Linked DNA regions of Sagittula sp. P11. The main gene of each other region encodes a partner of the protein of the gene in region 2 in a complex. Links are inferred from orthologs where the notes say so. Each region holds a gene or a part of one and is shown on either strand. Other genes may lie near its edges.

What was found.
Region 1: the proteins of accD (region 2) and CDO87_RS13310 are in contact, whole or in part, in a solved structure (PDB 8UXZ), measured with the Escherichia coli proteins. The link is inferred for Sagittula sp. P11 from one-to-one orthologs.
Region 3: the proteins of accD (region 2) and accC are in contact, whole or in part, in a solved structure (PDB 8UXZ), measured with the Escherichia coli proteins. The link is inferred for Sagittula sp. P11 from one-to-one orthologs.

What each region holds. Positions count from the first base shown.
Region 1 is NZ_CP021913.1:2,752,523-2,758,271, forward strand. What follows is about bases 387-3,347. They hold CDO87_RS13310 (acetyl-CoA carboxylase carboxyltransferase subunit alpha), read right to left. Parts: upstream 2,368-3,347; coding sequence 1,405-2,367; downstream 387-1,404. Other genes in these bases: CDO87_RS13305 (cytochrome c biogenesis CcdA family protein), read right to left, coding at 387-999; CDO87_RS13315 (GyrI-like domain-containing protein), read left to right, coding at 2,478-3,347. In the rest of the region: CDO87_RS13300 (thioredoxin family protein), read right to left, coding at 1-250; more of CDO87_RS13305, read right to left, coding at 286-386; CDO87_RS13320 (LysE family translocator), read right to left, coding at 3,372-3,965; CDO87_RS13325 (Lrp/AsnC family transcriptional regulator), read left to right, coding at 4,067-4,519; CDO87_RS13330 (class I SAM-dependent methyltransferase), read right to left, coding at 4,574-5,749. UniProt on the Escherichia coli protein: Component of the acetyl coenzyme A carboxylase (ACC) complex. First, biotin carboxylase catalyzes the carboxylation of biotin on its carrier protein (BCCP) and then the CO(2) group is transferred by the carboxyltransferase to acetyl-CoA to form malonyl-CoA.
Region 2 is NZ_CP021913.1:1,923,067-1,930,787, forward strand. Bases 1-2,832 are described here. They hold accD (acetyl-CoA carboxylase, carboxyltransferase subunit beta), read right to left. Parts: upstream 1,969-2,832; coding sequence 1,033-1,968; downstream 1-1,032. Other genes in these bases: CDO87_RS09405 (folylpolyglutamate synthase/dihydrofolate synthase family protein), read right to left, coding at 1-995; CDO87_RS09415 (hypothetical protein), read right to left, coding at 2,139-2,832. Also shown: more of CDO87_RS09415, read right to left, coding at 2,833-3,470; CDO87_RS09420 (CPBP family intramembrane glutamic endopeptidase), read right to left, coding at 3,549-4,448; CDO87_RS09425 (fatty acid desaturase family protein), read right to left, coding at 4,448-5,383; CDO87_RS09430 (AEC family transporter), read left to right, coding at 5,590-6,525; CDO87_RS09435 (NYN domain-containing protein), read right to left, coding at 6,561-7,262; CDO87_RS09440 (hypothetical protein), read right to left, coding at 7,347-7,721.
Region 3 is NZ_CP021913.1:768,961-774,594, forward strand. What follows is about bases 2,403-5,248. They hold accC (acetyl-CoA carboxylase biotin carboxylase subunit), read left to right. Parts: upstream 2,403-3,073; coding sequence 3,074-4,423; downstream 4,424-5,248. Other genes in these bases: accB (acetyl-CoA carboxylase biotin carboxyl carrier protein), read left to right, coding at 2,566-3,057; aat (leucyl/phenylalanyl-tRNA--protein transferase), read left to right, coding at 4,574-5,227. Also shown: acs (acetate--CoA ligase), read left to right, coding at 1-64; CDO87_RS03745 (hypothetical protein), read left to right, coding at 374-955; CDO87_RS03750 (AMP-binding protein), read right to left, coding at 901-2,394; CDO87_RS03770 (DUF2155 domain-containing protein), read right to left, coding at 5,251-5,625; outer membrane lipid asymmetry maintenance protein MlaD, read right to left, coding at 5,622-5,634. UniProt on the Escherichia coli protein: This protein is a component of the acetyl coenzyme A carboxylase complex; first, biotin carboxylase catalyzes the carboxylation of the carrier protein and then the transcarboxylase transfers the carboxyl group to form malonyl-CoA.

The DNA.
Region 1 (5,749 bases), 830 kb from region 2 along the record:
GGATGTCCCAGTCCACGTCGATGAAGGTGATGTTCTGCTCGTAGGCCGGGTTCTCCTGCTTGAGCTCGGTCAGGACGCGCTGCTGGGCGGCGCAGGTCGAACACCAGCTTGCCCGGAAGTCGAGGAACAGCGTCTCTCCGGCGGCGAGCCGCTGGGTGGTGAGGCCGGGCGTGTACTCCAGCGCGGCGCGGGCGGCGAAGGGCAGGGCGAGCGCGCCCGCGGTCAGGGTCAGGAAGCTGCGGCGGTGCATGGGAAACTCCTTTGGCAAGGGTCGGGAGGAAAGGGTCAGAGCGAAACGGAAAGGTCGATCAGCCAGCCGGGCAGAACGCCGATCAGCCAGGCCTCGACCATATGGTGGAGGTTGAAGAGGAGCGCCAGCCCGGTGGCGGCAAAGACCACGCCCAGCACCGGCCGGGCCGAGACCGCCAGCCGCCGGAGCGTCGCGTTGTGCCGCCCGATGGCACCGCGCGTGCCGTAGGCCAGCCCGAGGATCAGGGTGGAGACGCCCATGGCGAAGGCCGCCATGATCGCCGTGACCCGCAGGAGGCTCTCGCCCTGCGAGGCAAGCGCGATGGCGCCGCCCAGCGTCGGGCCGATGCAGGGGCTCCAGACCGCGCCGAGCAGCAGTCCGCCGAGGAACTGCCCCCGCAGCCCGCTGCGGTCGACACCGTCCATCCGCATGTCGGCGCGCGCCGCCATCCCCGCCGTGGCCCCGGCCAGCACGGCCCCCGCCCGCGGCACCAGCAGCGCCAGCCCGAAGACCACCATGAGCACCGCCCCGGCCTTCGAGATCGTCTCCACGTCGAGGCCGACAAGGTGCCCGAAGGCGGTGACGGTCACGCCGAGGATCACGAACGACAGCGACATCCCCGCCGCCATCGCCAGCGGCCCGCGCGGACTGGCCTGCAGCGCGCCCGCCAGCACGATCGGCAGCACCGGCACCACGCAGGGGTTGATGAGCGTCAGCAGCCCCGCGCCATATGCGAAGACGAGTTCCATGGGGAGATATGACCCGAGCACGCGGCCGCTGTCACCGGGCAAACGGCTGACGCAGGGTCACGTCCGCGCCAGCGATTGTTTCAGGGGGCAGGCGGTGGCGCCTGTGGTGCGGACGGGAGCGAGGGGCCGGCCCCTCGCGCTCCCCGGAGTATTTTTGAAGCAAAGAAGCAGGGAAGGGTGAGGGTGCTGAGGCGCGGTGCGGTGTGGGGCAGCACGTGGGCGGAAGTGCCGGGATGCGTTGAGGCGTTGGCGCGGGGAGGTGCGCCTTTGGACGGGGAGTCCGGGCGCGCAAAAGTGCGCGGGGCACCGGCTTTCGTCAGGCGGAGGCCGGGGCGGGGCGCGCCCTGCCGGCGCGGCCTTGTTGGGGAGAGGAACAGTGGGCGGTGGGATCGGGAGGGCGGCCGGTCAGGCCGCCAGCCCCTTTGCGCCCATGTTCAGGTATTTCGCCCGGCGGGCCTGCACCAGTTCGCCGCGTTTCGCGCCGCCCAGTTCCTTCAGCATGGTCGCGATGGCCTCGCCCACGGAGGCGAGCACCGCATCGCGGTCGCGGTGCGCGCCGCCTTTCGGTTCGCGGATGATCCGGTCGCAGACGCCCAGCTGGTAGAGGTCCTGCGCGGTCAGGCGCAGCGCCTCCGCGGCCTCGCGCATCTTCTCGGCGTCCTTCCACAGGATCGAGGCGCAGCCCTCGGGCGAGATCACCGAGTAGACCGAATGTTCGAGCATCGCGACGCGGTTCGCCGTGGCGAAGGCCACCGCCCCGCCCGAGCCGCCCTCGCCGATGACCACGGTCACCAGCGGCACGCCGATCTGCAGGCATTTCTCCGTCGACCGGGCGATTGCCTCGGACTGGCCGCGTTCCTCGGCGCCCTTGCCGGGGTAGGCGCCGGGCGTGTCGATCAGCGTCACCACCGGCAGGCCGAAGCGGTCCGCCATGTCCATCAGGCGCACCGCCTTGCGGTAGCCCTCGGGCCGGGCCATGCCGAAGTTGCGGTCGATCCGGGACGAGGTGTCATGGCCCTTCTCGTGGCCGATCACCATCACCGGCTCGTCGTTGAACCGCGCCAGCCCGCCCATCACCGCGTGGTCGTCGGCGAAGTTCCGGTCGCCGGCCAGCGGCGTGTACTCGGTGAACAGCGCCTCGATGTAGTCCTTGCAGTGCGGGCGTTCCGGGTGGCGCGCGACCTGGCACTTCCGCCAGGGCGACAGCTTGGCGTAGAGGTCCTTGAGCAGCGCATCGGCCTTCTTGTCGAGCGCCTTCGCCTCGGCTTCCACGTCCATGCCGGGGTTCTCGCGCGCCATCGCGCGCAGTTCTTCCGCCTTGCCTTCGATCTCCGCCAGCGGCTTCTCGAAATCGAGGTAGTTGGCCATGCGGTGTCCTCCATGATGCTGGGCGCTATATGGCGCTTGCAACAGCGGAACGCAACAAAGCAAGATTTGTCGCCCCCGCCCGGTGCAGGGTGGCGCCGAAAGGAGCACCCATGACCGCCCAGCCGCCTGCCACGTCCTACGAATCCCGCCTGCGCCGGGTGATCCGGCACATCGCCGACCACCCCGACGGCGACCTCTCGCTCGATGCGCTCTGCGAGGTGGCGGGCATGTCGCGCTTCCACTTCGCGCGGGTCTTCCACGCCATGACCGGCGAGACCGCGGCACAGGCCGTCCGCCGGTTGCGGCTGCACCGCGCCGCCTTCGACCTGACGCGCGGCACCGACCCCGTGGACCGGATCGCCGCCCGCAGCGGCTACGACAATGCCGACAGTTTCGTGCGAGCGTTCAAGGCGCTTTACGGCATGACGCCCACTGCCTTCCGCCAGGCCGGGCGCAGCACCGCCGAAGCGATGACCTTCACGACCGTCCCCACCGGAGTCACCGACATGACCGACACCTACCCGACCGAACTGCGCGTCTGCCCGGCGCTGCGCCTTGCCGCGCTGGAGCATCGCGGCCCCTACCACGAGATCGGGCGGAGCTTTTCCGACCTTGCCACCCTCTTCGCCACGCGGGGGCTGTTCCCGCAGGCGCGCGCGCTTGTCGGGATCTACCACGACAGCCCGGAGGACACGCCGCAGGCGGAACTGCGCAGCACCGCCGGGATGGACGTGGCCGAGGGGTTCGAGATGCCCGACGACCTGACCCGGGTGGATGTCCCGGGCGGCGAGCACCTGGTGCTGACGATGCGCGGGCCCTACACCGGGCTGCCCGCCGCCTGGGGCGATCTCTACGGCACGGCGCTGCCTGCCTCGGGACGTCTGCCCGCCGACCGGCCGCCGTACGAGTATTACCTCAACAATCCCATGGACACGGCGCCGGAGGATCTGCTGACCGAGATCCGCGTGCCTTTGGCCTGAGCGCCGGGCGCGCCCGCAAAGGTCTCAGCCGAAGAGCACCGGCACCATGGCGGCGACCAGCAGCACCGCCATGGTCACGTTGAACCATCGCAGGCGCGCCGGGTCGGCCAGCCAGCGGCGGATGCCGGTGCCGAAGCTGGTCCAGACGAAGCCCGACACCATGCCCAGCGTCAGGAAGACCGCCGCCACGAACAGCACCCCGGCCACGTCCCGGCCCGGCGCATAAAGCGTGATCGCCCCTAGCGCCATGCTCCAGCCCTTGGGGTTGACCCACTGGAAGGCCGCCGCCTGCGCGAAGGTCATGGGGCGGGCCTCTGCCTCCGCATCCCGGACCTCTCCGGCGTTGGCGATCTTCCACGCAAGATACAGCAGGTAGACCACGGCCAGCGTCTTCAGCACCGTGTAGGCGGGCGGCCAGAGATCGAAGAGCCGCATCGCCCCCAGGCCCACCGGCACGATCATCAGCGGGAACCCCAGCACCACGCCCGACAGGTGCGGCAGCGTCCGGCGGATGCCGAAGTTGGCGCCCGAGGCGACCAGCATCAGGTTGTTCGGCCCCGGTGTGAACAAGGAGGCGGCGGCAAAGCCCGCGAGGGCGGGGAGGATGTCGAAGGTCATGGCGGGGCGCTTCCGGGTCGTGCGGCTTTGGCGCAACTCTGACGCAATCGCCGCGCCATGAAATTGCGAAATGCCGCGCGGAACGTGTTATCACGCAATCCATGACCGAACTTGACCACATCGACCGCAGGATATTGCGCGAGCTTCAGGCCGATGGCCGCCTGTCCAACCTCATGCTGGCGGAACGGGTGGGGCTGTCGCCCTCTGCCTGCCTGCGCCGCACCCAGGCGCTGGAGAAGGCGGGCGTGATCGCGGGCTATCGCGCCGTGCTCGATCCCGGCAAGACGGGGACGGGGTTCGTGGCCTACCTCTCGGTCGGGCTGAACCAGCACACCAAGGCCTCGCAGGAGGCGTTCGAGCGCGCGATGACCGCCGCCCCGCAGGTGGTCGAATGCCACAACATCACCGGCGCGGTGGAGTATCTCCTGCGGGTCGAGGTCGCGGACCTGACCGCCTACAAGCATTTCCACACGGAGATCCTCGGCGCGCTGCCACAGGTGGACCGGCTGACGACCTACGTGGTGATGGGCTCGCCCAAGGACATGCGGGCTTGAGGACTGGCGGGCCTGAGGACCGGCGGGCGTAAGGACGGGCGCACCTGACCGCCGTCAGACCGTGATCCCCAGCGTCGCAAGCCGGTCCTTCAGGCCAAAGCTGTCCTCCGCCTCGCCCGCGACGACCGCGCGATGCGCCTTCACCCCGAACTGGATCGGGCCGCCCCAGGCGGGCGACACGAAGCCCGGCATCGGCTTGCGGGCCTTCAGGCGGCGCAGCATCGCGGCGTTGAACCCGTCGCAGCCGTCCTGCGCGGCCTGTCGCTGGGCCTCGGGCCGCAGGTCCAGAAGCGCGCCCGACACGTAGGCCGTCATCACCGCCTGGAAGGCCTGTGGCGTGTCCACGTCCAGTGCCGCCATGCAGTCGCCGAAGGTCCGCCCGCCGTCCCCGGCCACCTGCTTCAGCCCGGCCAGCACGTCATCGGGCAAACCGCGCTTCAGCTGATCGCCGACCGAGGGATGCGTGCCCATGTCGAGCGCCTCGTCCCAGGCCACCACCTTAAGGTCGCGCATCGCGGCCACCATGGCCGGGCCGGGCATCCGCATCGCGCCGCGGTGGAACAGGTCGTTGCGGAAGGTCCGGCGCAGCAGCAGGTCGCGCGCCGTCTCGGCCCAGCCGCCCTCCACCGCCTTCTTCAGGAAGTCCATCTCGGCGGCGTCGAGGTAGAGCGCGTCCATGTGCTCCACCAGCACCGCCGGTCCGGCAAAGGCCATCTTCGCCCGCTCCAGTGGCCGGCCGAGGTCCTCCATCCACTGCCCGGTGCCGAAGGAACTGGCGATCTCATGCGCAAGGAAATGGTCCGGCGCCTCGCTCAGCTTGTTCCACAGAAGCCGCATCTGCGGATAGCCGTCGCCCACCATGTCGACCCAGGCCTGCGTGGCGGCCCGCGCCGCGCCGTAGCGCGCGTCCGCCGACCGCGCCAGCGGGGCCGAGCGGAAGATCTTGCGGATCGGCGCGGCCGAGCACCAGCCCGCCGCGGCGTTGTAGCCGAAATAGGCCACCGACCCCGGCGCCATCCACGTGCCCAGCACATCGACGATCTCCTCCCGAACGTCCGGCGGGACCCAGGCCCAGACGCCGTGCGCTGCGGCGAAATCGTATTTTTCGGCGGGCGGGTCGGCGGCCATCTCCGCAAAGCTGCCTTCCCGCACCTCGATGTTGGTCAGGCCGATCTCGTCGATCAGCCGGTTCGCCATGACGATGTGTTCGGGCATGAAGTCGTAGCCGGT
Region 2 (7,721 bases):
AGCCACGTCGGGCGGTCCGGCAGGCGTGCGAGATGCGCGGCGATGGCTTCTCCGGCGGCCGGGTTGTGGCCGCCGTCGAGCCAAAGCTCGATCCCCGGCAAGCTGTCGAGGTCCGGCCCATGCCGCAGCCTCTGCATACGTGCGGGCCAATAGGCTTGCGTCACGGCCGCTTCATGTGCCGCCTCTCCGGCGCCGAGATGCCGCAAGGCCGCCAGGGCCGCGCCTGCGTTCTGCACCTGATGTGCGCCGGGCAGGTTCGGCATAGGCAGGTCCAGCAGGCCGGTTTCATCCTGATAGACCAGACGTCCCCGCTCTTCCCAGGCGTGCCACTGCTGGCCGTAGGCCAGAAGCGGTGCACCCAGTGCTTGCGCCCGTGCCTCGATCACGTCCATTGCCTCGTCCGGTTGCGGACCGACGACGCAGGGCACGCCGCGTTTCAGGATCCCGGCCTTCTCGCCCGCGATCTTCGCCAGCGTGTCGCCAAGAAAGCTTTCGTGATCCATCGAGATCGGCGTGATGATCGTCAGTTCCGGCTTCTCGACGACGTTCGTCGCGTCGAGGCGTCCGCCGAGGCCGGTCTCAAGCAGGGTGAAATCGGCGGGCGTGCGGGCCATGGCCAGAAGCGCGGCGCAGGTCGTGATCTCGAAATAGGTGATCGGCGCGCCGCCATTGGCGGCCTCGCATTCGTCCAGAACCGCGGCCAGCGCGTCTTCGGTGATCAGCGTCCCGGCCAGACGGATACGTTCATGGAACCGGACGAGATGCGGAGAGGTATAGGCGTGGACGCGCTTGCCCTCGGCCTCCAGCCCGGCGCGGATCATCGCCTGGGTCGACCCCTTGCCGTTGGTCCCGGCAAGATGGATCACGGGGGGCAGGTCGCGCTCCGGATGCCCCAGCGCCTCGAGCAGGCGCCAGACCCGGTCCAGAACGAGGTCGATGACCTTGGGATGCAGCGCCATCAGGCGCTCCAGTATCACGTCAGAGCCCTGACCCATCTCTTTCACATCCTCGAAAGGGGCGTTCAGCCCGGTCTCACGCCTTGGTGTTGTCCAGAGCCGCGTTCGGCTCCCGCACCATGTCCTCTGGCCCCGGGGCCGGAAGATCGCCCCACGTCGGCGGCGGCATCTTCATCAGCAGGCGGCACAACACGATCAGCTCCTCGCGCATGTCGCGGCGGTCGGTCACCCGGTCGAGCATGCCGTGTTCCAGCAGGTACTCGGCGCGCTGGAAGCCTTCGGGCAGCTTCTCGCGGATGGTTTGCTCGATCACGCGCGGGCCGGCAAAGCAGATAAGCGCGCCGGGTTCGGCGATCTGCACGTCGCCCAGCATCGCGTAGGAAGCCGTCACCCCGCCGGTGGTCGGATGGGTCAGGACGACGATATACGGCAGCCCGGCCTCCTTCAGCATCTGCACGGCGACGGTGGTGCGCGGCATCTGCATGAGGCTCAGGATACCCTCCTGCATGCGCGCACCGCCCGCGGCCGAGAACAGGATCAGCGGGCGGCCCAGCTTCACCGCCTCTTCGGCAGCGGCGACGATGGCATTGCCGACGTACATGCCCATCGACCCGGCCATGAAGCTGAAGTCCTGCGCGGCACAGACCACGGGCGTGCGCCCGATCTCGCCAGCGCCGACCAGCATGGCCTCCTTCTCGCCTGTGCCTTTCTGCGCGGCGCGCACCCGGTCGGGGTAGCGCTTGGAGTCTCGGAAGTGCAGCGGGTCGGCCATCGGTTCCGGCACGGCCACCTCGGCGTAGATGCCACCGTCGAACAGCGCGTGAAAGCGGTCACGCGGCGTGATGTGCATGTGGTGGCCGCAGTTGGTGCAGACGTTCAGGTTGTCGCTGATCTCGCGGTGAAACAGCATCGTTCCGCAGCTTTCGCACTTCGACCACAGGTTCTCCGGGACTTCCCGGCGGGAGAAGATCGAATTGATGCGCGGACGGACGTAGTTGGTGATCCAGTTCATGGAAGCCCCGAGTTCATCGTTTGCGCGTGACTTATGCCCCGCTGCGACGAATTGCAATCTTCCCCTCGGATGGCGTCCGGTTCGCGGGCGCCGTGAAAGGGCCGCCGCGCAAGCCAATCCGGCACGCGCGACGGCCTGTAGGGCGGGGCTCTGCGCCGCCCCCGTTCCGGTCAGTAGCAGTCTACGCCGCAGCTTGGCGGCATGGGCGGCAGGTTGAAGCTGCCCCCCGATCCGAGGTGGCAGACCCCGCCGCAGCCGACACCTTCGGTGTTCACCCAGCCCGGCCGCGCCGGGGTGCCGCTGTAAGGCGCGTAGCGCGAATGCCGGATCGAGGTATTGGGGACGTTGACCGTGTTGACCTCCGCCTCCACCGCCAGCGTGAACCCGGCAGAGCCCGGACCGTTCACCGCCGAACATCCCGATCCGCCCTGCCCGCCGCGCAGCAGCTTGCACCACGTCGGATCGTCGGGCGACACGAGGAAGACGTTGTTGCCCTTGTGACAGGCCGGGCAGGTTTCCGACAGTTCGCTGCCGTCCTTCAGGTCCCGGATCACCAGCGTCTCCGTTGCCCATGGCACGCGCTGGTTGTCGGAACGCCGGATGTTGTCCCAGAAGCAGGCGTTGCCGGTCTCGGCCGACTGGCAGATTATCCCGGCAAGGCTCCCCGGCCCGCCTGTTCCGCGCGGCAGGGCCACGCAGGCGCCGCGCTTGCCCGTGACGTTCCACGTCCAGACATTGGCCACGGCGCCGGGTGAGAGCAGGTTCGTGGACAGGCCTCCCTGTTCGCGCCACGCCGTTCCGGTCAGCGCGAAGTCCGGCGGCACCGGCACCCCGGCGGCGGCGCATTCGCGCATGTAGTCGGTCCGCAGGAACCACCGGATGATCCAGTCATTGATCTCCACGATGATCACGAAGTTGGTCAGCAGTTTCGGCTCGACCAACTTCTGACGGACCATCTCGTCGCGGATGAAATCCACCCGCCAGAGGTATCCCGACCGCAGTTCGTCCGGCAGACGGTGGGCCATCGCGCGCACCAGCTCAAGGTCGAGCAGCACCGCCTCCGGCCCTTTCAGCTCGCCGCGCCGGCGCATCTCCAGCCCGCGGTCGAGGATCTGTTTCAGTTGCGCCTCCGCCTCGCGCTCCAGCACCGGTTTCTCCGGGTCCTCTGCCCGGACGACGCCCAGCATCTCCTCGGCGATTTCGGTCATGTCCCGCTCCGACAGGGTGACACGCTGGCCCTCGATGTCGAACAGCACGCCATGTCCGGACAGCGTCATCCGCTTCTGGAAGCCAAAGCGCACGTCCGCGCGCAACTCCGGCGGGATCATGACGCTGCCGTTGTCGAGCACGATCTGCTTGCGATCCTCGGCAGGCGTGGCGAGGAAGTCGGAGATCGCCCGCTCCATCCTGTTGTGGAAGTTGTCCTGCGCCAAGGCCGCACATGGCAGAAGCACAGGGAAAAGCACGGCAGCCACGCGGGCCACCCCCTTGAAATGTCTCATGGTTTCAATCCGTCCGGTTCAAAATAAACGGCTATGCGCCGAACCGAAGGATACCACCAATGCGGGAAACTATCAATTCTATACGCGTAAGGCGAGACGCGCGGCGAGCCAGCTTACGAAGAGCGTTGCAAGGTCGACAGGCAGGATCGCGGCCAGTGCCGCCTCGTCCTCCGGCCCGTAGGGCAGCTTCGTCAGCGCCAGGCCCGAGAGGTCGCCCTGCAGGGACATCACGCCGATGGCCACGAAGTTGTTGACGAGGTGAAAGGCGATGGCGGGGCCAAGGCTGCCCGACCGCGCCGTCAGGTCGGCGGCGGCCAGACCGAAGGCCACGGCCCACAGCGCGATGGGCACCGCATTGCTGCCCCAGACGTCCGGCGCATAGTGCCCCAGGCCGAAGGCCAGCGAGGGCAGGATCAGCCAGACGGCAGGCCATTTCACCCTCGCGGCCAGCGTGCTCTGGAAATAGCCGCGGAACAGCACCTCTTCCGATGCGGTCTGGACCAGCAGCGCGCCGATCGTCAGTGGCAGCAGCGCCAGCCACTGCCCGGGCGGCAGGCCCGGCTCCGACGCCATCTGCAGCGGCCAGGGCGGCAGCAGCGCGATCACGACGTTCAGCGCCACCAGTACGGCCGCGACCCGCAGGAACTGTGGCCAGAACAGCCGCGCCGGACCGAACAGGCTGCCGGCAGTGCGTCCGTGCAGGGTTTCGGCCACGACGATGGCGCCGATGCCCATGGCCCCCATCAGCGACAGTTGCGCCAGAAGCCCCCATGGGTCCCGCCCGGAGGTGATCATGCTCAACACCGCCGGGAACCGATCCGGGCCGACGATGCCGCTGATGAGCGCGATGATGCCCCGCGTCAGCCCGAACATGATGACGGTCGCGAGCACAAGTCCCAGCACCAGCCGCCACAGCTCGCAGCGGTGGAATGTGGGCAGGGTGAGGACCGCGTGGGGCGCGTAGCTTTCGCGCTTCATCAACCTCGCGCGCTCGCCTGCCGGAGCACGTCGAGATAGCCGTTTGCCTGTGTCATCCGTTCGCCCAGCCCCTTGTCGCGCAGCATGCGGTGAAGCATCGGCAGCCTGTAGGCCGGAACGTGCATCACCAGGTGATGCTCCAGATGATAGTTGACCCAGTAGGGCGCGACCAGCAGCCGTTCCAGAGGTCCGGCAAGTGTGGTCCGGGTGTTGCGCAATGGGTCCTCGGACTTCTCGACCGCGCCGTGTTCGGCGATGTTGCGCACCCTGAGGACAAGCTGGAACCACGTCAGCAGCGGCAGGAGCCAGAAGGCGAACCACGTCCACCAGCCGAACAGCGCCCAGAACAGCGCGAACAGGACGGCGTTGACGATCAGGGCCTTGCCCAGCACAGGCCCACTGAACGCCTGCGCGAGGTCCTGGCTCGACACGCCCTCCGTCTCTCCGGCGAGGCGGAAGGCAAAGGCGATCTGGGCTGCACGCTGCCTGATGCCGGTCTGCCCGGTCAGATCGCGGATCAGCTTGCGGCGCAGAGAGGCGCGCGTGGTCGGGAACGGCGCCGAGAGCTTCAGGTCGGGGTCCTTGTCGGTCTGCGTGTGCCGGTGGTGCATCAGGTGGTAATGCCGGTAGCTGGCCAGATCGGCGAGGATCGGTCGCCCGCACAGCCACGCCCCCGCCCATTCGTTCCAGGCGCGTGTCCTGAACAGGGCGTTGTGCGCCGCCTCGTGCATCAGGATCGCCAGCCCCAGTTGACGCGAACCGATGACGATCACCGCAAGCACGAAGGTCAGGGGATTGGGCCACAGGGTGAACAGCCAGACGCTGCCGAGGATCAGCGCCCAGGCGTGCGCCACAAGCGCCAGACCCCAGGCGTCGGACCGCTGCGACAGCGCCCGAATCTCCTCGCTCGTCAGGTAGGCTTTTCCCGGTGTCATGCCGGGAATGATCCCGCGCCCACCCCCATCCTGTCAACGACTCCGCTCCGTCACTTCGATGGAGAGGGACAGTAGGCGTGTCGTCGCGGCGCGCCTGCGGGATCGCATCAGACCGGAGGATCCTCCGACCCTGCCCCGGGCGCGCCTTGATACGCCGCAAGGCCGGCGCGGATTGACGCCACCGCCCCCCGTGCTATCGAACGATCATGCTGGCGATCTTCCTCAAGACGTTACCTTTCTTCGGCCTGATCGGTCTTGGCTACGGGGCCGCGCGCATCCGCTTCTTCTCGGAGGAAGCGAGCGCGCACCTGACGAAGTTCGTCTTCTACTTCGCATTGTCGGCGATGCTGTTCCGGTTCTCGGCCAACCTGTCCTTCGACGAGATCTTCGAACCCCGGCTGGCGTCCGCGTATCTCTGGGGCACGGGCGTCACCTACGCCATCGGTATGCTGATCGCCTTCGCGCGCGGGCTGGACACCCAGACCGCCGCGATCGAGGCGCAATGCGCGGCCATCGGCAACACCGGCTTCCTCGGCGTGCCCATGCTGGCGCTGCTGCTGGGACAGGAGGCGGTGGGCCCGATCATCCTGATCCTGTCCATCGACCTGATCGTCTTTTCCTCGGCGCTGACCCTGATCGTCACGGCGGCGCGGGAAGGGTCCATGTCGCTGCGCATCTTCCAGAAGCTGGCGGTCGGGCTGCTGAAGAACCCGATGATCGTCTCCATCGCCGCCGGGCTCATGGTGTCGGCCACCGGGCTGGGGCTGCATGACGTGCTGGACAGCTTCTTTTCGACGTTGGGCGCGGCGGCGACGCCGGGGGCGCTGTTCGCCATCGGCGCCTCGCTCGCGTCCAAGTCGGCAGAGCGGCTGCAGATCGCGGCCTGGCTGTCGTTTGCCAAGCTGATCCTGCACCCGCTGTTCGTCGGACTGGGCGTCTACCTGTTCTTCCCGGTCGACGCCTACCGCGCGTCGGTCGCCGTGTCGGCGGCGGCGCTGCCCGTCGCGGGCAACGTCTTCATCCTGGCGCAGCACTACGGCATCGCGCCACAGCGGGTCTCTGCCTCGATCCTGATCTCGACCGCGGCGTCGATCCTGACCGTCTCGGCGATCATCGCGCTCGTGGCCACCACCCCGCTCTGACGCCCTGCAGGGCGGGGCTTTGCGCCGCCTGCCCCTCAGTCGACGCGCCGCACCAGCAGCTGGCTGGCGGAGTTCCGGGTCTCGAACACCTTGAGCGCCTTCACGAGGTCCGACAGCTTGCGCTTGCCGTATGTCCGGGTGTCGAAGTCGGGGTTGGCCGCGGTGATGACCTGCCCGATGTCACCCAGCTTGTACCAGTCGTCGTCGCCGTCGATCGAATCCATCGCCTTGAAGATCAGGTCGCGCGCCTCCGTCATCGGCCGCTTGTCGGTCTTGATGTCCTTCGATTCTTCCGGCGCGCTGTCGATGTTCTCGAGGTAGATGAAACGCTTGCAGGCCTTGCGGAAAGCGTCAGGCGTCTTCTGCATCCCCATGCCGTAGACATCGAGGCCCTGTTCGCGGATCCGGCTCGCCAGCCGGGTGAAGTCCGAATCCGAGCTGACCAGCACGAAGCCGTCGAACCGCTCGGTGTGCATCAGGTCCATGGCGTCGATCACCAGCGAGATGTCAGAGGCGTTCTTGCCCACGGTGTTCGCGGGCGAGTGCAGCGGCACAAGGCCGTATTCCGCGGTGACCCGGCTCCAGCCGTTCATCTGCTGGCTGCCGAAATCGCCGTAGACCCGTCGGACGGAGGCCTCGCCCAGCGAGGCGATCTCGTCGAAAAGCGCCCTCGCATATTTCGGGGAGGTGTTGTCCCCGTCGATCAGTACGGCCAGCAGGCGTGTATCATTGGGCATCGGTGCTTCCTCGGTTCTCTCGGTGTGGCCCTCCTAACACGGACAGGGGCACTGTCGAACCGAAACCCGGAGGGCGGAGCGGGCTCAGAGGAAACTGATCGGCACCGGATCGACCCCCGGCACCACGACCCGCGTGCCCGGCGCGCGCAGGATCATCACCCGGTCGTCCTGGTCGTCGCGGTCCCGGTCGAAAAGGCGATCCTCCCGCGGGAAGTAGTACCCGGTGCACGAGACATTCAGCGCCACGAACTCCAGCGTGTCGAAGGTCAGGCCCGGCGGGGCGCCGTTGGCCTCTTCGAGCGCGGCGAGCACCTCGTTCGGCGGGGCGGCAAAGATGTCGAGTTCACCGAAGCGCACGCGCGGGACGTCCGCGACAGCGGCGATGTAGGTGACGACACCTTCGGCGTAACCGATGCTCGGCACCAGCGGCCCGCGCTGCTCCGTCACGCCACCGCCGAA
Region 3 (5,634 bases), 1.2 Mb from region 2 along the record:
ATCCACACTCGCAGAACCAGCCGTCGTCGACGACCTCATCGAAAACAGAATGAACAAGGACTGAAGCCCGCGCGGCACCATGCAGGGCCGCGATAAAATTAAAGCGCGACCGCCCCGGCGGTCGCGTTTCCTTTCGGATAACAGCTCATTCGGAAGACACCGCCAGCCAACCGTTCGAAACGCCTGGCGGATCGTTTACAATAGGTGAACACACGCATTTATGTCCGGATACTCGTTTCCACCCTCAACCCGGTCTTAGCCTCCGTTAATCAGCACCTCAGAATTTCCTTCCAATTCTAGCGGCATGGCTGCGAAACTGCAGAACATATGCTAAACATGATCTGGTGGGGGCGCACTGGACGGAGCAGTGGAAATGCAACTCTCAGGCCTCTCTTTCACGAGTGCGCCGCAGGTGATGGGCCAGACACGCGGCCTGCCCGCCGTCGAGGACAAGACGGTGGATGTTCAGAAGATCAAGCCAATCCTCGACGCACGCCAACCGGAGACCCAGCTCGGGTCGCCGCAACCGCCCTCATCGTTCTGGAACACTGCGCAAGGCAAACCCGATCCGCGCAACCATAACGCGCCGCCATCGATCATGCAGATCAAGATCAGCCAGATGCTGAACGATCAGGCGACGGAACATGCGGCCGGGCAGCCGGACGAGACGACGGAGGACAAGCCGGAAGTGGCCGTCGCCGCCACCGGCGCCCCCCGTCCCGCGCCCGAAGCCGCGAAGGCCAATGCGTCCGAGCACGCGATCCTGCCGTTCCCGAACCGGGAACCCGAGAAAGGCGAGGAGACCGCGCTCATGCTGCCGCAGATGCCCGAGCCGCCCGCAAGACCCGCACCGCGGGAGATCGAGGTCAAGGAGGCGCGGCCCAGCCAGGCTCAGGCGGGTTACGGCGACGCGGCCAGCATGTCGCGCAAAGATGTCTTCAGCACCTTGCCATAGTTGTTCTTCGGCAATTCCTCGACCGCGAAGTAGGCTTTGGGCCGCTTGAACCGCGCGATGCGGTCCAGGCAATGTGCGTCCAGCGCGGCCACGTCCAGCGCGCCACGGCTGACCACGAAGGCCACCACGTCTTCGCCCCATTCAGGATGCGGTCGCCCCAGAACGGCGACCTCAAGCACGTCCTCATGTTCCAGCAAGGCCTCCTCGACCTCGCGCGGGTAGATGTTGGTGCCTCCGGAAATGATCAGGTCCTTCGAACGGTCCTTCAGCGTGACGTAACCGTCCGCGTCCATGCTGCCCAGGTCGCCGGTGCACAGCCATCCATCCCTGAGCGTCTTCGCCGTGGCCTCCGGGTTACGCCAGTACCCCGGCATGACCACGTCGCCGCGCACGAGGATTTCACCGATCTCGCCCGGTTCGGAGGCGCCGTCGATGCGCACCTCCACCACGGATTGCGCCCGCCCGACAGAACCCAGCCGCGACCGCCAGTCCGGGTGGCTCCGGTCGCTCACTTCGCCCTTGGTCAGCGCGGTGATCCCCATCGGGCATTCGCCCTGCCCGTAGATCTGCGCGAAGACCGGACCGAAGGTTTCGGTGGCCTCGAGGATGTCGGACAGGTACATCGGCCCACCGGCGTAGACGATCGTCTTCAGCCCCTCGCCGCTGCGGTGCGCTTCGCGCGCGTGGCGGGTCAGGCGCTGGACCATCGTCGGCGCCATAAACATGTGCGCCCGTCCGAAATGCGCCGCCAGATCGAGGGTTTCTCCCGCATCGAAGCCGCCCGAGGCCGGGAAGACGTGACGCGCGCCGGCGCGGACATGAATCAGGCTGTAAAGCCCGGCACCGTGGCTGAGGGGCGCCGCGTAGATCGTCGCATCCCCGGCCTCCACCCGTTCGAGATCGGCCTGATAGCTCAGCGACATGGTCATCAGCATCCGGTGCGTGATCATCACGCCCTTGGGGCGCCCCGTGGTGCCGGAGGTGTAGAACAGCCAGGCAAGGTCATCCGGCGCGCGGGCCACTGTCGGCAGAGGCGTGGCAAAGAGTGCGTCCCACTCCGGCGATCCGGCCGCCACGACGGGCACCCCGGTCACATCGGTCAGCGCACCGGCCAGCGAGGACGTGGCCAGCGCAAGGCAGGTGCCGGAATTCCCGATGATCCAGGCTGCCTCTCGCGCGTGGAGCTTGGCGTTGATCGGCACCACAACGGCGCCCGCACGCCAGACGGCGAAGAGCGCCACGAGGTACTGCGGGGTGTTCTTCATGAAGATCGCCACGCGGTCGCCCGGAACCAACCCGCGCGCCGCCAGCCCGCCAGCCAGCGCCGCCACCGCCGACTCGAAGCTGCCGTAGTCCGAAACGCAGTCCGTGCCGTCGAAAAGCGCGCCGCGCCCGGGGTCCCCGGCGGCGGCCCGGGTCAGCCATTCCGCTATGTTCATGCCCGATCCTCCCTGCCCCTGATCCAAACATTAAGCGCCGAGCCGCGCAATCTGCGCCGGCGTCGCTTTTCACCGCCGCAAACCTCACCTATAAGCGCTGACAGCCTGCGCGGACCAAAGGCGCGGGCGCCATCGGCATTGGCAGCGGCATGAGCACGGCACGAGGACGGCATGAGCAAGAACACCCACGAGACAGACGTGGCCTTCATCAAGGCCCTGGCGGAGGTCCTTCAGGAAAACGACCTGACCGAGCTGGAAGTCAAACGGGAGTACGGCGAGGACGACAGCCTGAACGTCCGCGTGTCGCGCGCGGCACCGGCGGTGACCTACGCAGCCCCGGCGCCCGCCGCGGCCCCTGCCCCGGCAGCCGCCGCAGCGCCCGCAGCACCTGCCGCCGCGGCGGAACTGCCGGAAGACCCGGCGGCGCATCCCGGCGCGGTGACCTCTCCCATGGTCGGCACGGTCTACATGCAGCCCGAACCGGGCGCGCCGTCGTTCATCTCGGTGGGCGCGCAGGTCAAGGAAGGCGATACGCTCCTGATCGTCGAAGCGATGAAGACCATGAACCACATCCCGGCCCCCCGCGCCGGCACCGTCAAGCGCATCCTCGTCGAGGACGGCGCACCCGTGGAATACGGCGCCCCGCTGGTCATCCTCGAATAAACCCAAGAGGAACAGCATGTTCGACAAGATACTCATCGCCAACCGCGGCGAGATTGCGCTCCGCGTCATCCGGGCCTGCCGCGAGATGGGCATTCCCTCCGTCGCCGTGCACTCCACCGCGGATGCCGACGCGATGCACGTCCGTATGGCAGATGAAACCATCTGCATCGGTCCCGCACCGTCGCCCGACAGCTACCTGTCGATCCCGGCGATCATCTCGGCCTGCGAAGTGACCGGCGCCACGGCGATTCACCCAGGCTACGGTTTCCTTTCCGAGAACGCCCGCTTCGTGCAGATCGTCGAAGACCACGACCTGACCTTCATCGGGCCGTCGGCGCAGCACATCTCGATGATGGGCGACAAGATCACCGCCAAGGACACCGCGAAGGCGCTGGGGATTCCCTGCGTGCCCGGGTCCGCGGGCGGCGTGCCCACGGTCGACGACGCCAAGAAGATCGGGGCGGAGTTCGGCTATCCGGTCATCATCAAGGCCACCGCCGGCGGCGGCGGTCGCGGCATGAAGGTCGCGGCGGACGAGACGCAGATGGAACGCGCCTACCAGACCGCGCGGGCCGAGGCGAAAGCCGCCTTCGGCAACGACGAGGTCTACATCGAGAAATACCTGCAGAAGCCGCGCCACATCGAGATCCAGGTGTTCGGCGACGGTCAGGGCGGCGGTGTCCACCTCGGCGAACGAGACTGTTCGCTGCAGCGTCGTCACCAGAAGGTCTTTGAAGAGGCGCCCGGCCCCTGCATCACCCCCGAAGAGCGCGCACGGATCGGCAAGATCTGCGCCGACGCAATCTCGGAAATGGGCTATCGCGGCGCGGGCACCATCGAGTTCCTCTACGAGGACGGCGAGTTCTACTTCATCGAGATGAACACGCGTCTCCAAGTGGAGCATCCAGTGACGGAGGCGATCTTCGGTGTCGACCTCGTGCGCGAACAGATCCGCGTCGCAGCCGGTGAGAAGCTGTCCTTCACCCAGGACGAGCTGACGATCAACGGCCACGCCATCGAGGTCCGGATCAACGCGGAGAAGCTGCCGGAATTCCGGCCCTCGCCCGGGACGATCTCGCACTTCCATGCGCCCGGCGGGCTTGGCGTGCGGATGGATTCCGCGCTGTATGACGGCTACCGCATCCCGCCCTACTACGACAGCCTGATCGGCAAGCTGATCGTGCATGGCCGCGACCGGCCCGAGGCTCTGGCCCGGCTGAACCGCGCGCTGGGTGAGCTGATCGTCGACGGCGTCGACACCACGGTGCCGCTGTTCCACGCGCTGCTGCGGGAAAAGGACATTCACACGGGCGCCTACAACATCCACTGGCTGGAGAAATGGCTGGAGTCCGGCGGTCTTAAGTGATCGCGTGATACCAGAGGCCGCCCCCGGGGCGGCCTTTCTGCTTGAAGCCGACTGTTGCCCGCGCAGTTCCCGTTGCCGCCAACACCCGTTTGCCGCGCCCCCGGCGATCCGTTACCGTTGTCGACACACCTCGTCGCTTGCCCGCGGATCATGACCGTCACTCCGGACCTCCTGTTGCACGCCTATCGTTCCGGCATCTTCCCGATGGCCGAACGCCACGACGATCCGGAGATCTTCTGGGTCGATCCCCGCCGTCGGGGCGTCTTGCCGATCCGGCAGTTCCACATCTCGCGCAGCCTCGCCAAACGCCTGAAACGGGAAGATTATTCCGTGACGCTGAACGCCTGCTTCGGCGGGGTGATCGACGGCTGTGCCGACCGGTCGGAGACCTGGATCAACACCGAAATCCGCCTGCTTTACGAAGAGCTGTTCGACATGGGCCATGCCCATTCGCTGGAGGTCTGGTCGAGGGGGGCGCTGGTGGGCGGCGTCTATGGCGTGTCGGTGGGCGGTGCCTTCTGCGGCGAAAGCATGTTCTCGCGGATCACCGACGCCTCCAAGATCGCGCTGGCCTGGCTGACCGACCTTCTGGGCCGGACGGGTTACACCCTGTTCGACACGCAGTTCCTGACGCCCCACCTCGCGACGCTCGGCGCGACAGAGATCACCCGGTCTGAGTACCGGCACCTGCTGGCCCGGGCGCTGATGGAGGACGCCGACCTGACGCGGGCGCCGCTGGCCTCAAGCGGGGCGGAGGTTGTGGCGCGTAATGCGGCCAACCGGGCGGAGCGGTCCGTTTCCTGAAGCGGAGGGCAGCCCCCTGCCCGTCACTCCGTCGTGCAGCGCAGGACCCAGACGTCGTAACGCGGGTGATCGAGCGGGAAGAGCGCAGGCGACGAGGCCACCATCCACCCTTCGAACACCGGCTGGGCGACGCCCGCCTCGCGGATGGTGAGGAAGGCATAGGCATTGCCGGACGGGTCGCCGACCGGGTAGCGGCATTCGCGCAGCACGACCTCCAGGAGGCCCATGACATGGCTTTCGCCGTTGCGCAGGGTGAAGTCCGCCACCTTGGCGTTCAGCTTGTCGAGGCCGCGCAGAACGGCGCCTGTGCCGGCATTGACCTCTTCCTGTGCCTGCACCGCGCCGCCGAGGCACAGCGCCGCCAGTGCGGTCGCCAGAAAGGCCTTCCGGAATGTCATTCTTCGTTC